Regions from separate parts of the Colwellia sp. MEBiC06753 genome, predicted to be linked through region 3. Evidence: predicted binding sites of a transcription regulator. Region 3 holds the regulator's gene; each other region holds the start of a gene.
What was found. Region 3 encodes NrdR, which represses ribonucleotide reductase genes. Its sites were predicted from a motif close to AAACACNANATNTNGTGTTT; they were not measured.

Region 1 (3,288 bases), on a different contig from region 3:
CCAATTAAGCCATTAATCGCCAACGCGCTAATACCAAACTGACCAATAGCGCGCTTTAATTTATTATTTTTCTTGTTATGTTGTTGCGACACACTGCTGCCTTTTATTGTTTTTATTTTTTGAATGTAGTTGTTATTTCATTAAGTTTATTCATAAGACCACTGTCATCAAAGACACATACATTCAGAAGACTTAGCCTAATAACGCATTATCATCACACTCATTAATCAAAGGTAGCTAGGTTTCATCGTGCGAATGGTTTATTATCAACTCGCTTAATATCAATCACTAACACTACCTTATAACAATGACAGATTCTCTCAACGTTAATTTAGACGAAATAGCAAAATTCGAAAAAGTCGCTCACCAATGGTGGGATCTTACTGGCGACTTTAAACCGCTTCATCAAATCAACCCGCTTAGACGACAATTTATCTTGCAACATGTTGATTCGGTTTTTGATAAAACCATTATTGATGTCGGCTGTGGTGGTGGCATTTTAGCTGAAAGTTTGGCAAAACTTGGCGCTAAAGTTACTGGTATTGACATGGGTGAAGAGCCGCTTAACGTTGCCAAACTTCATGCCTTGGAATCTGGCGTTAAAGTTAACTATGAAAAAATTCCAGCAGAGCATAAAGCCCAGGCTTGCCCTGAACAATTTGATATTGTTACCTGCATGGAAATGCTTGAACACGTCCCAGACCCACAATCGATCGTTCAAGCATGTGCGGCTATGGTCAAACCGGGTGGCTATGTATTTTTCTCCACACTAAATAAAACCGCCAAATCATATTTATTAGCCATATTAGCGGCAGAAAAAGTGTTTAAGTTAGTGCCAGACGGCACTCATGATCACAAGAAGTTTATCAAACCTTCACAGCTAATTGGTTGGGCAGAAGCTGCAAACCTCCACTGTATTGACGCAACAGGCATTCACTATAACCCGATCACTGAAAACCATAAGCTTGGTTCAGGGTTAGATGTAAATTACCTAATTTGCTGTCAAAAGGTTTAATCAATGAGCAAGCTTATCTTTAAAGGCGTGCTGTTTGATTTAGATGGCACGCTCCTAGACACCGCCAATGACTTAGGTGAAACCTTAAATGCCATTCTATCAAAGTATCAGCAGCCTCTTGTTGCTCGTGCAGATTATCGCCCTATTGCCTCGGATGGTGCCAAAGGTTTACTTGAACTCGGTTTTGGTCAAAAGCTTATTGATTATGACTATGAAACATTAAGACAAGAGTTTTTAGCGCATTATGAACAACATATCGCCGTTCATACCGAGCTATATTCTGGCATAAATGAAGTTATTAACTTTTTAGACCAAAACAATATTCCTTGGGGCATAGTCACTAATAAACCAATTGATTTAACTCAAAAGTTATTACCACATTTTGAGCAACTTAGCTCAGCCAAGTCAGTACTCGGCGGAGACTCGCTTGCACAAAGAAAACCTCATCCAGCGCCATTAATTGCCGCCGCTAACGAAATTGCCATAGCACCAGAGCATTGTATTTACGTAGGTGACGCCCCTCGTGATATTAGCGCAGGTAATGCTGCTGATATGTTCAGTGTTGTTGCCAATTGGGGTTACATTCCAACCAGCGAAAATGTCAATAGCTGGCAAGCGAGTTTGGTTATCAATTCGCCACTGGAAATTATCGAATTATTCAATAATTGTTGAATTACAACTGGATATACCAGTTAGGATTTTTAATAAAATTTTGGTTATATTATTTAGAAATAAAAAACCTTATTTTATGTAAAAAATAATTCTATAGGGCTAAAAAAACTAAAATTAACCATTGCGTTTTTATAATCGCTAATTAAAAAAGCAGTACTACGTTAGTCATTACTAACCAGTCAAAATTTGCTCAGATTATTAAATAATCATCCGAAATTTTAGCCCTTGCATTAGCCTCTCAACCTCATTATCTTGTGATTAGATTTAAAAAAAACCCAATATATTGTGCATCGAATAGTTAAACACACACCATTTGAAATAACTCAAATATTTAAGCTTAACTGTGCACCCTTATCGAATCTAAAAATAACAACAATAAAGCTTATACAAGGTCTTTCATGAACAGTAACCTCTTTGTAACCAAACGTAATGGCCAAAAAGAAGCCATTGATCTCGAAAAAATTCATAAAGTGATTGCCTGGGCCGCAGAAGGCCTAGATGAAGTTTCTGTATCTCAAGTGGAGCTTAAGTCACATATCCAGTTTTATGACGGCATAAAAACTGAAGATATTCATGAAACCATAATTAAAGCGGCTGCTGATTTGATTTCAGAAGAATCGCCTGACTACCAATATTTAGCCGCGCGTTTAGCTATTTTCCATTTACGTAAAAAAGCTTATGGTCAATTTGAACCTCCTAAGCTTTATGACCACGTAGTAAAAATGGTGGAATCGGATAAGTATGACCAGCACTTATTAGCTGACTATACCCAAGCTGATTTCGAAGCAATGGAGCGCTTTATTGATCACAGCCGTGATTTAAATTTCAGCTATGCCGCAGTTAAGCAGTTAGAAGGTAAGTATTTAGTTCAAAACCGTGTTACTGGTGATATTTATGAAAGTGCACAGTTTCTATACATTTTAGTTGCCGCTTGTTTATTTGCGAAATACCCAACAGAATCGCGCTTAAGTTACATTGAACGATTTTATGATGCGATTTCAAGCTTCAAAATTTCTCTGCCAACACCAATTATGGCTGGGGTTAGAACGCCAACGCGTCAATTTTCATCATGTGTATTAATTGAATGTGGTGATAGCTTAGACTCTATTAATGCCACTTCAAGTGCCATCGTTAAGTACGTATCACAACGTGCTGGTATTGGTATTAATGCAGGTCGTATACGCGCCTTAGGTAGCGCTATTCGTAATGGTGAAGCTTTCCATACGGGCTGTATTCCGTTTTATAAGCACTTTCAAACAGCAGTTAAAAGCTGCTCGCAAGGTGGTGTTCGCGGTGGTGCTGCAACCTTATTCTACCCACTTTGGCATTTAGAAGTTGAAAGCTTATTAGTGCTTAAAAATAACCGTGGTGTTGAAGAAAACCGTGTTCGTCACTTAGATTACGGTGTGCAATTTAACAAATTAATGTACCAACGCTTGATTAAAGGTGAGTCAATTACCTTGTTTAGCCCAAGCGATGTTCCTGGCTTGTACGATGCGTTCTTTGAAGACCAAGAAAAGTTTGAACAGCTTTATGTTAAATACGAGCAAGATGAATCGATTCGTAAAAAACGTATTAAAGCCATTGAATTATTTAGCTTA
Region 2 (3,288 bases), on a different contig from region 3:
GCACGGATAAAGGAGTGCAAATGAACACCATCCACCACCAAATCACACATGTAATCGATGTTACTTTGCGAAGTCTTGGCTTTAAAACACTAAGTGCGCAGTTTGCTTTTTCCTATGCCTTGATTTTTGTTTTTGCGTTAACAGGTTCTATTACTATGTTTTTATCATTGGGTAACTCGGCTGAAACTATTAACTTAGCGGGTAAGCAACGAATGTTGAGCCAAAAACTAGGTAAAGAAACCTTGCTAGTTAAGCAAGGAGCGCTCTCTGAACAAAGTATGCGAGAAACTGTAGGCTTATTTGAATCAGCATTGCAAAAGTTAGTTAATGGTGACGAAGCACTAGGAATTGAACAAGTTACTGAGCCTGAAATTGTTAACCAGCTTAATAAAGTTAATCATTCTTGGCAGTTATATAAAACGGCAATTGATAACTATATTGCTCAGGAAAATAGCGCATTAACAGATTTAAATAATTTGTCAGTAACAGTATTGCAAGAAATGAATATTGCTGTGGGTATGATGGCTGACAGCGCCAATGCTCAAATTAAAGACATTCAGTACATTACATTTTTTACTACGGTGATGATACTGGTGCTGGTGGTGCTAGGCCGGATCTTTGGCTTATCTGAATTAATGGATAATTTAAAACTCATTCAGCTTAGTTTGATTGATGTGAGTAATGGTGATTTTTCCCATAAAATAGCGCAAGACTCGTCGTTAAAAGACAACGAAATTGGCGATATTATCAATGCATATAACCAGATGCTGGATCAAGTAGGTGAAATAATTGTTAGTGTTAATGGGGCTTACGATAAAACTAATAACTGCGCTGAAAGGGTAAAGCGTTCATCAGAAAAAACTAGCGCTGGCGTACAAAAACAGCATTTGGATATAGATCAGTTAGCGGCGGCAATGAACGAAATGGCCGTTACCGTAAACGGTGTCGCAGAAAATGCCGTTGATGCTTCAGCGGCTGCCGATAACGCCGAAGATAAAGTAAGAGTAGGCTACGATACGGTTTCTGCCGCAGAAAAAGGTATTCATACCATGGCAGCGCAAGTCACTAGCGCTGTAGAAGTGATTACAAATTTAGCCGATGACAGTAAAGAAGTCAGTAAAGTATTGGAAGTTATTACCGCAATTGCGGAGCAAACCAATTTACTAGCCCTTAACGCGGCAATTGAAGCGGCTCGCGCTGGTGAACAAGGGCGAGGTTTTGCAGTGGTTGCCGACGAAGTAAGAACGTTAGCAGGGCGCACGCAAGAGTCAGCGAAAGAAATTAGCACTATTATTCAGCGTTTACAGGGGCAATCAACAGCTGCGGTAACTGCAATTAGTGAAAGTCAGGAACAAGCTAAACAAAGCGTAATACAAACGGAAAATGTTAATGCCGCACTAACGGATATTGTTTCGGCAGTGACTATTATTCGTGATATGAATGTGCAGATTGCTTCTGCTGCAGAGCAACAATCATGTGTTGCAAAAGAAATTGATCAAAATATAACTGATATTGCCGCACAGGCCAGTGAAACTATTGTCTCGTCAGATCAAATGTTAGCATCAACCAATGAAATTGTTGCAGAAATGGATGGGTTAAAAGCCATTATTGATCGCTTTAAAATTAGTGGATAATTTATTGCTGAGGCGAATCTACGCTGACTTAGTCATGATAACGCACATATGTTGTCGCTAATGAAGCGGTAAACCGAATCATCACTCCTTGATATCGCTTTTTATTCATCGATTCAATACTTATCTAGAGGTATATCTCAAAACACGCAAACACAATATATTGTGATCAAAATAAAGTTAATGGCTATATGTTGTGTTTAATGCTTTTTCACCAACCATAGTATTTCAAGAAGTGCCGGATGAAATTAGTCTGGCGTTTACCATTAGTGGCTGTCCGTTACGATGTTCAGGCTGTCATAGTGCTGATACCTGGGATAGCCGCCGCGGCACGCCATTAACTAATCAACACTTTAGTGAAACATTACAGCACTACCAAGGGCTCATTACCTGTGTGTTGTTTTTTGGTGGCGAATGGCGCAGCCAAGCGCTGATTGATAAGTTGATTATTGCTCACCAATACCAACTAAAAACTTGTCTTTATACTGGCCTTGAACGCCTACCAAAACACATTTTAACTCATCTTGATTACGTAAAGCTTGGTCCTTGGCGAAAGGACTGTGGCGGCCTGTCGGATATAAACACCAACCAACGATTTTACGATCTGAATAATCAGCGGTGTTTAAACCATCGCTTCCAAACACCTTAACCACCTAATAATAAGAGAAATATTATGCAACGCTTAAACGACGAACAACTTAAAGAAAAACAACTGTTTATTGATGAGTACCTAAATGCAGCCAATGCTGCTGACGGCTCAAAAATGGATGCCAATGCCAATGTTACTCATAAAAATATCGCCACACTTGAGGCCGAATTAATGAAAGACTACTTTATTCAGGTGAATCGAGCGCAGGTTAGTCAAAGAATTGCTGAGCTGTTTTCACCTGAACTTGCTGATGAATACTTAAGGCAAATCGCTGATCATGAAATTTATGTCCATGATGAAACCAGTTTAAAGCCATATTGTGCGTCAATTTCGCTTTACCCGTTTTTACTTGATGGTTTAACTAAGCTTGGAGGGGAATCAAAGGCACCTAAGCATTTAGCATCGTTTTGCGGCAGTTTTATTAATTTAGTCTTTGCCATTAGTGCGCAGTTTGCTGGCGCCATTGCCACCGTTGAGTTTCTTACTTATTTTGACTATTTCGCCCGTAATGAATTTGGTGATAATTACTTAGCATCCCATGCTGATGAAATAGATAACCATTTACAGCATGTGGTGTATGCGTTAAATCAACCAGCGGCAGCACGTGGTTATCAAAGCGTTTTCTGGAATATTTCGATTTACGATCAGTATTACTTTGAATCGTTATTTCAAGAGTTTGTTTTTCCTGATTTTACTAGGCCTAATTGGCAAAGTGTTGCCCAACTGCAAGCGTATTTTATGCGCTGGTTTAACGCAGAAAGGGAAAAGTCATTGTTAACCTTTCCTGTGGTTACCGCTGCGATGTTAACCGAGCATGAGTTAGTCAAAGATACTGAATTTGCTCAAATGTGTGCGCAGCAAATGAGTGAAGGCAATTCGTTTTTCGTTTATCAATCGGAAAGTGCTGATTCTCTGGCATCGTGCTGCCGCCTGCGTAATGAAATTAGCGATAATACTTTTTCTTATACATTGGGCGCTGGTGGTGTCTCCACAGGCTCGGTTAATGTG
Region 3 (3,288 bases):
TGGTGGCAAACGGAAACCGGCGGCATTTTATTAACGTCACTGCCTGGTGCAGTCGATATGAAACCTGGGGTAGCTGGCAAACCATTTTTTGGTGTGCAACCAGCAATTTTCGATAAAGACGGCAATGAATTACAAGGCGAATGTTCAGGCTTATTGGTCATGACGGGGTCTTGGCCAGGGCAAATGCGTACGGTATATGGTGACCATCAACGTTTTTATGATACCTATTTTAGCCAGTATCCGGGCAATTACTTTACCGGTGATGGTGCCAAACGTGATGCTGATGGTTTTTATCAAATTACCGGTCGTGTTGATGATGTGCTTAATGTTTCTGGTCACCGTTTAGGTACAGCAGAAATTGAAAGTGCGTTAGTGCTTCATCCAGCGGTTGCTGAAGCGGCTGTGGTTGGTTACCCTCATGAAATTAAAGGGCAAGGTATCTATTGTTATGTGACCTTAATGTCAAAAGCCCATGTCTCTGATGAGCTTATTGGCGAATTACAAGAATTTGTTGCTAAAGAGTTAGGGCGCTTTGCTAAGCCTGATTATATTCAATACGCCCCTGGGTTACCTAAAACCCGCTCTGGAAAAATTATGCGTCGAATACTGCGTAAAATTGCTGAAAACGAGTTGGAAAACCTTGGTGATACTTCAACACTGGCAGATCCTGCTGTGGTGCAAAACCTAATTGATAATCGTATTGTTCATGGCTAATTGGCTTTGACTTAAAACAAAGCAAAACAAAAAGGCGCTTCGGCGTCTTTTTTCGTTTAAAACACATCAAAAATTTGTGCTGTAGGTAAATTTTTACGACTTTTTATCAATAGTCTTAAGTTGATAGTAATTGGCTTTAGCATAAATAGTTGTTTTAGATTAAAATGCTCGGCAAATTTTCTTCAATTCGAGCAGTTTAATGTATTGTCCTTTTTGCAGTGCAACCGACACCAAAGTCATTGACTCGCGTTTAGTGGCTGATGGTCACCAAATTAGACGTCGTCGTGAATGTACGGACTGTCATGAGCGATTCACCACCTTTGAAACTGCAGAACTCGTGATGCCACGCATTATCAAGCGCGACGGCTCACGCGAACCATTTAATGAAGATAAAATGCGCAGCGGTTTGCAGCGGGCATTAGAAAAGCGCCCAGTTAGTGTTGAAGAGATTGAATTGGCAATTAATAAAATCAAATCTCAACTTCGAGCGACCGGTGAGCGTGAAGTGTCGAGTGAATTTATGGGCAATATTATTATGGAGCAGCTTAAAGAGCTTGATAAAGTTGCCTATGTTCGCTTTGCATCAGTTTATCGTTCATTTGAAGATATTAAAGAGTTTGGTGAAGAAATTGCTCGTCTTGGTGATGAAAAAACAGCGGAAGAGAAATAGCCGATGATAGCTAACGCTAAATTTTCATTGGCTGATCATCAATTTATGACCAAAGCTATTGCTTTAGCCAAATTTGGTCATTACACGACTTCACCAAACCCCAGAGTTGGCTGCGTTATTGTTAAAGATGGCGAGGTTGTTGGTGAAGGCTTTCATCAAAAAGCAGGTGAGCCGCATGCTGAAGTACACGCCCTCAAACAAGCGGGTAATAAAGCCGAAGGTGCCACTGCATACGTCACACTTGAGCCATGCAGTCACTATGGCCGTACACCACCATGCGCAAAAGGCTTAATTGATGCGAAAGTGGCTAAAGTGATTGCCGCTATGGTTGATCCGAACCCGCAAGTAGCAGGTAGCGGCTTAGCCATGCTAAACGAGGCGGGTATTATCACCGCATATGGCTTATTGGCTGATGATGCCAGAGCGCTTAATCTTGGTTTTATTTCATTAATGGAGCGCAAGCGCCCGTATGTTCGTTGTAAGCTAGCATCAAGCTTAGATGGGCAAACAGCGATGGCAAGTGGCGAAAGTAAATGGATCACTTCACCATTAGCGCGCCAGGAGGTGCAACGTTTGCGGGCGCAAAGCTGTGCAGTAATTTCAGGGGCGAATACGGTTATTATTGATAATGCTAAATTAACCGTGCGCCAACAGGAATTGGGCGAGTTAGCCCAGCGCTACCCTCAACAGCAGGTAAGACAACCTGTGCGAGTAATTATTGATGGTCAAAACCGCTTAACACCAGATTTGGCGTTATTTAGCCATGAAAGTCCGGTTATAATTATTAGCGATACTATTGAAACTGAGCACCAATGGCCGCATTTTGTCTCTCGAGTCGCCATTGAGAAGCATGATGGTAAAATAGCACTTGCTCAGGTGATTTCATATTTGGGCAGCCTTGGCTTAAACGATTTGTTTATTGAATCAGGGGTAAACCTTGCCGGCGCATTTATTGATGCCAACTTAGTTGACGAGTTGATTTTGTTCCAAGCCCCCAAATTAATGGGCAGTGGTAACCAAGGCTTAGTGTGTTTACCTTCAGTGCATCAATTAGTTGATGCTAAATCATTAAATATCACAGATGTGACTATGGTTGGCAGTGATTTAAAAATTGTCGCCACTTTTAACGAGATTAAATAATGTTTACCGGAATTATCGAAGCCATCGGCGTAATTAAAAATATTCAACTTAGTAGCGATGGTGCCAGAATTCAGGTAGCTGTCGGCCAGTTGGATATGTCAGATGTTAAACTAGGCGACTCAATTGCCACCAATGGAATTTGTTTAACGGTTATCAGTTTTGACAGCACGAGTTTTAGTGCCGATGTTTCGCTTGAAACCTTAAAACGCACCGGCTTTGCTAATTATAAAATAGGTCAGAGGGTTAATTTAGAAAAAGCCATGCTGCCTACCACTCGTTTTGGTGGTCATATTGTTTCCGGCCATGTTGACGCTGTTGCTGAGATAACTTCCATTGTGCCTTCGGGAAATAGTACTGATTACTGGCTGTCGATGGCTAAAGATATCGCGCCATATATCGCCGAGAAAGGCTCAATCACCATAGACGGCGTGAGCTTAACGGTGAACAGTTTAAACGAAACCAGTTTTCGTTTAACCATAGTGCCTCATACGACTGAGCAAACCATTATCAGCAGCTATGTTGTTGGTACTAAAGTAAATATTGAAGTAGATGTAATGGCGCGTTACATCGAGCGACTTTTAAATAAAAATCAAGTAAGTGACTCAAATTCAGGAGTTACCCAATCGTTGCTGGCGCGCAGCGGCTTTATCAAATAATCAAAGAGGCAGTTATGCAATTAAATACGCCACAGGAAATAATTGAAGACATCAAGCAAGGTAAGATGGTTATCTTGATGGATGATGAAGATCGTGAAAATGAAGGCG

Region 1: a site for NrdR is predicted at 1,959-1,978, ahead of nrdA (class 1a ribonucleoside-diphosphate reductase subunit alpha). Genes of this name have one in related genera too.
Region 2: a site for NrdR is predicted at 1,783-1,802, ahead of nrdG (anaerobic ribonucleoside-triphosphate reductase activating protein). Genes of this name have one in related genera too.

What each region holds. Positions count from the first base shown of each region.
Region 1 is NZ_JBQMTM010000012.1:126,198-129,485, forward strand. It holds gene ACOB82_RS10960 (APC family permease) at 1-92, opposite strand, end outside; gene ubiG (bifunctional 2-polyprenyl-6-hydroxyphenol methylase/3-demethylubiquinol 3-O-methyltransferase UbiG) at 308-1,015, shown strand; gene ACOB82_RS10970 (HAD family hydrolase) at 1,019-1,687, shown strand; gene nrdA (class 1a ribonucleoside-diphosphate reductase subunit alpha) at 2,086-3,288, shown strand, end outside.
Region 2 is NZ_JBQMTM010000001.1:152,177-155,464, forward strand. It holds gene ACOB82_RS00710 (methyl-accepting chemotaxis protein) at 21-1,634, shown strand; gene nrdG (anaerobic ribonucleoside-triphosphate reductase activating protein) at 1,828-2,280, shown strand; gene nrdD (anaerobic ribonucleoside-triphosphate reductase) at 2,305-3,288, shown strand, end outside.
Region 3 is NZ_JBQMTM010000005.1:152,267-155,554, forward strand. It holds gene acs (acetate--CoA ligase) at 1-714, shown strand, start outside; gene nrdR (transcriptional regulator NrdR) at 914-1,384, shown strand; gene ribD (bifunctional diaminohydroxyphosphoribosylaminopyrimidine deaminase/5-amino-6-(5-phosphoribosylamino)uracil reductase RibD) at 1,388-2,524, shown strand; gene ACOB82_RS06220 (riboflavin synthase) at 2,524-3,180, shown strand; gene ribBA (bifunctional 3,4-dihydroxy-2-butanone-4-phosphate synthase/GTP cyclohydrolase II) at 3,195-3,288, shown strand, end outside.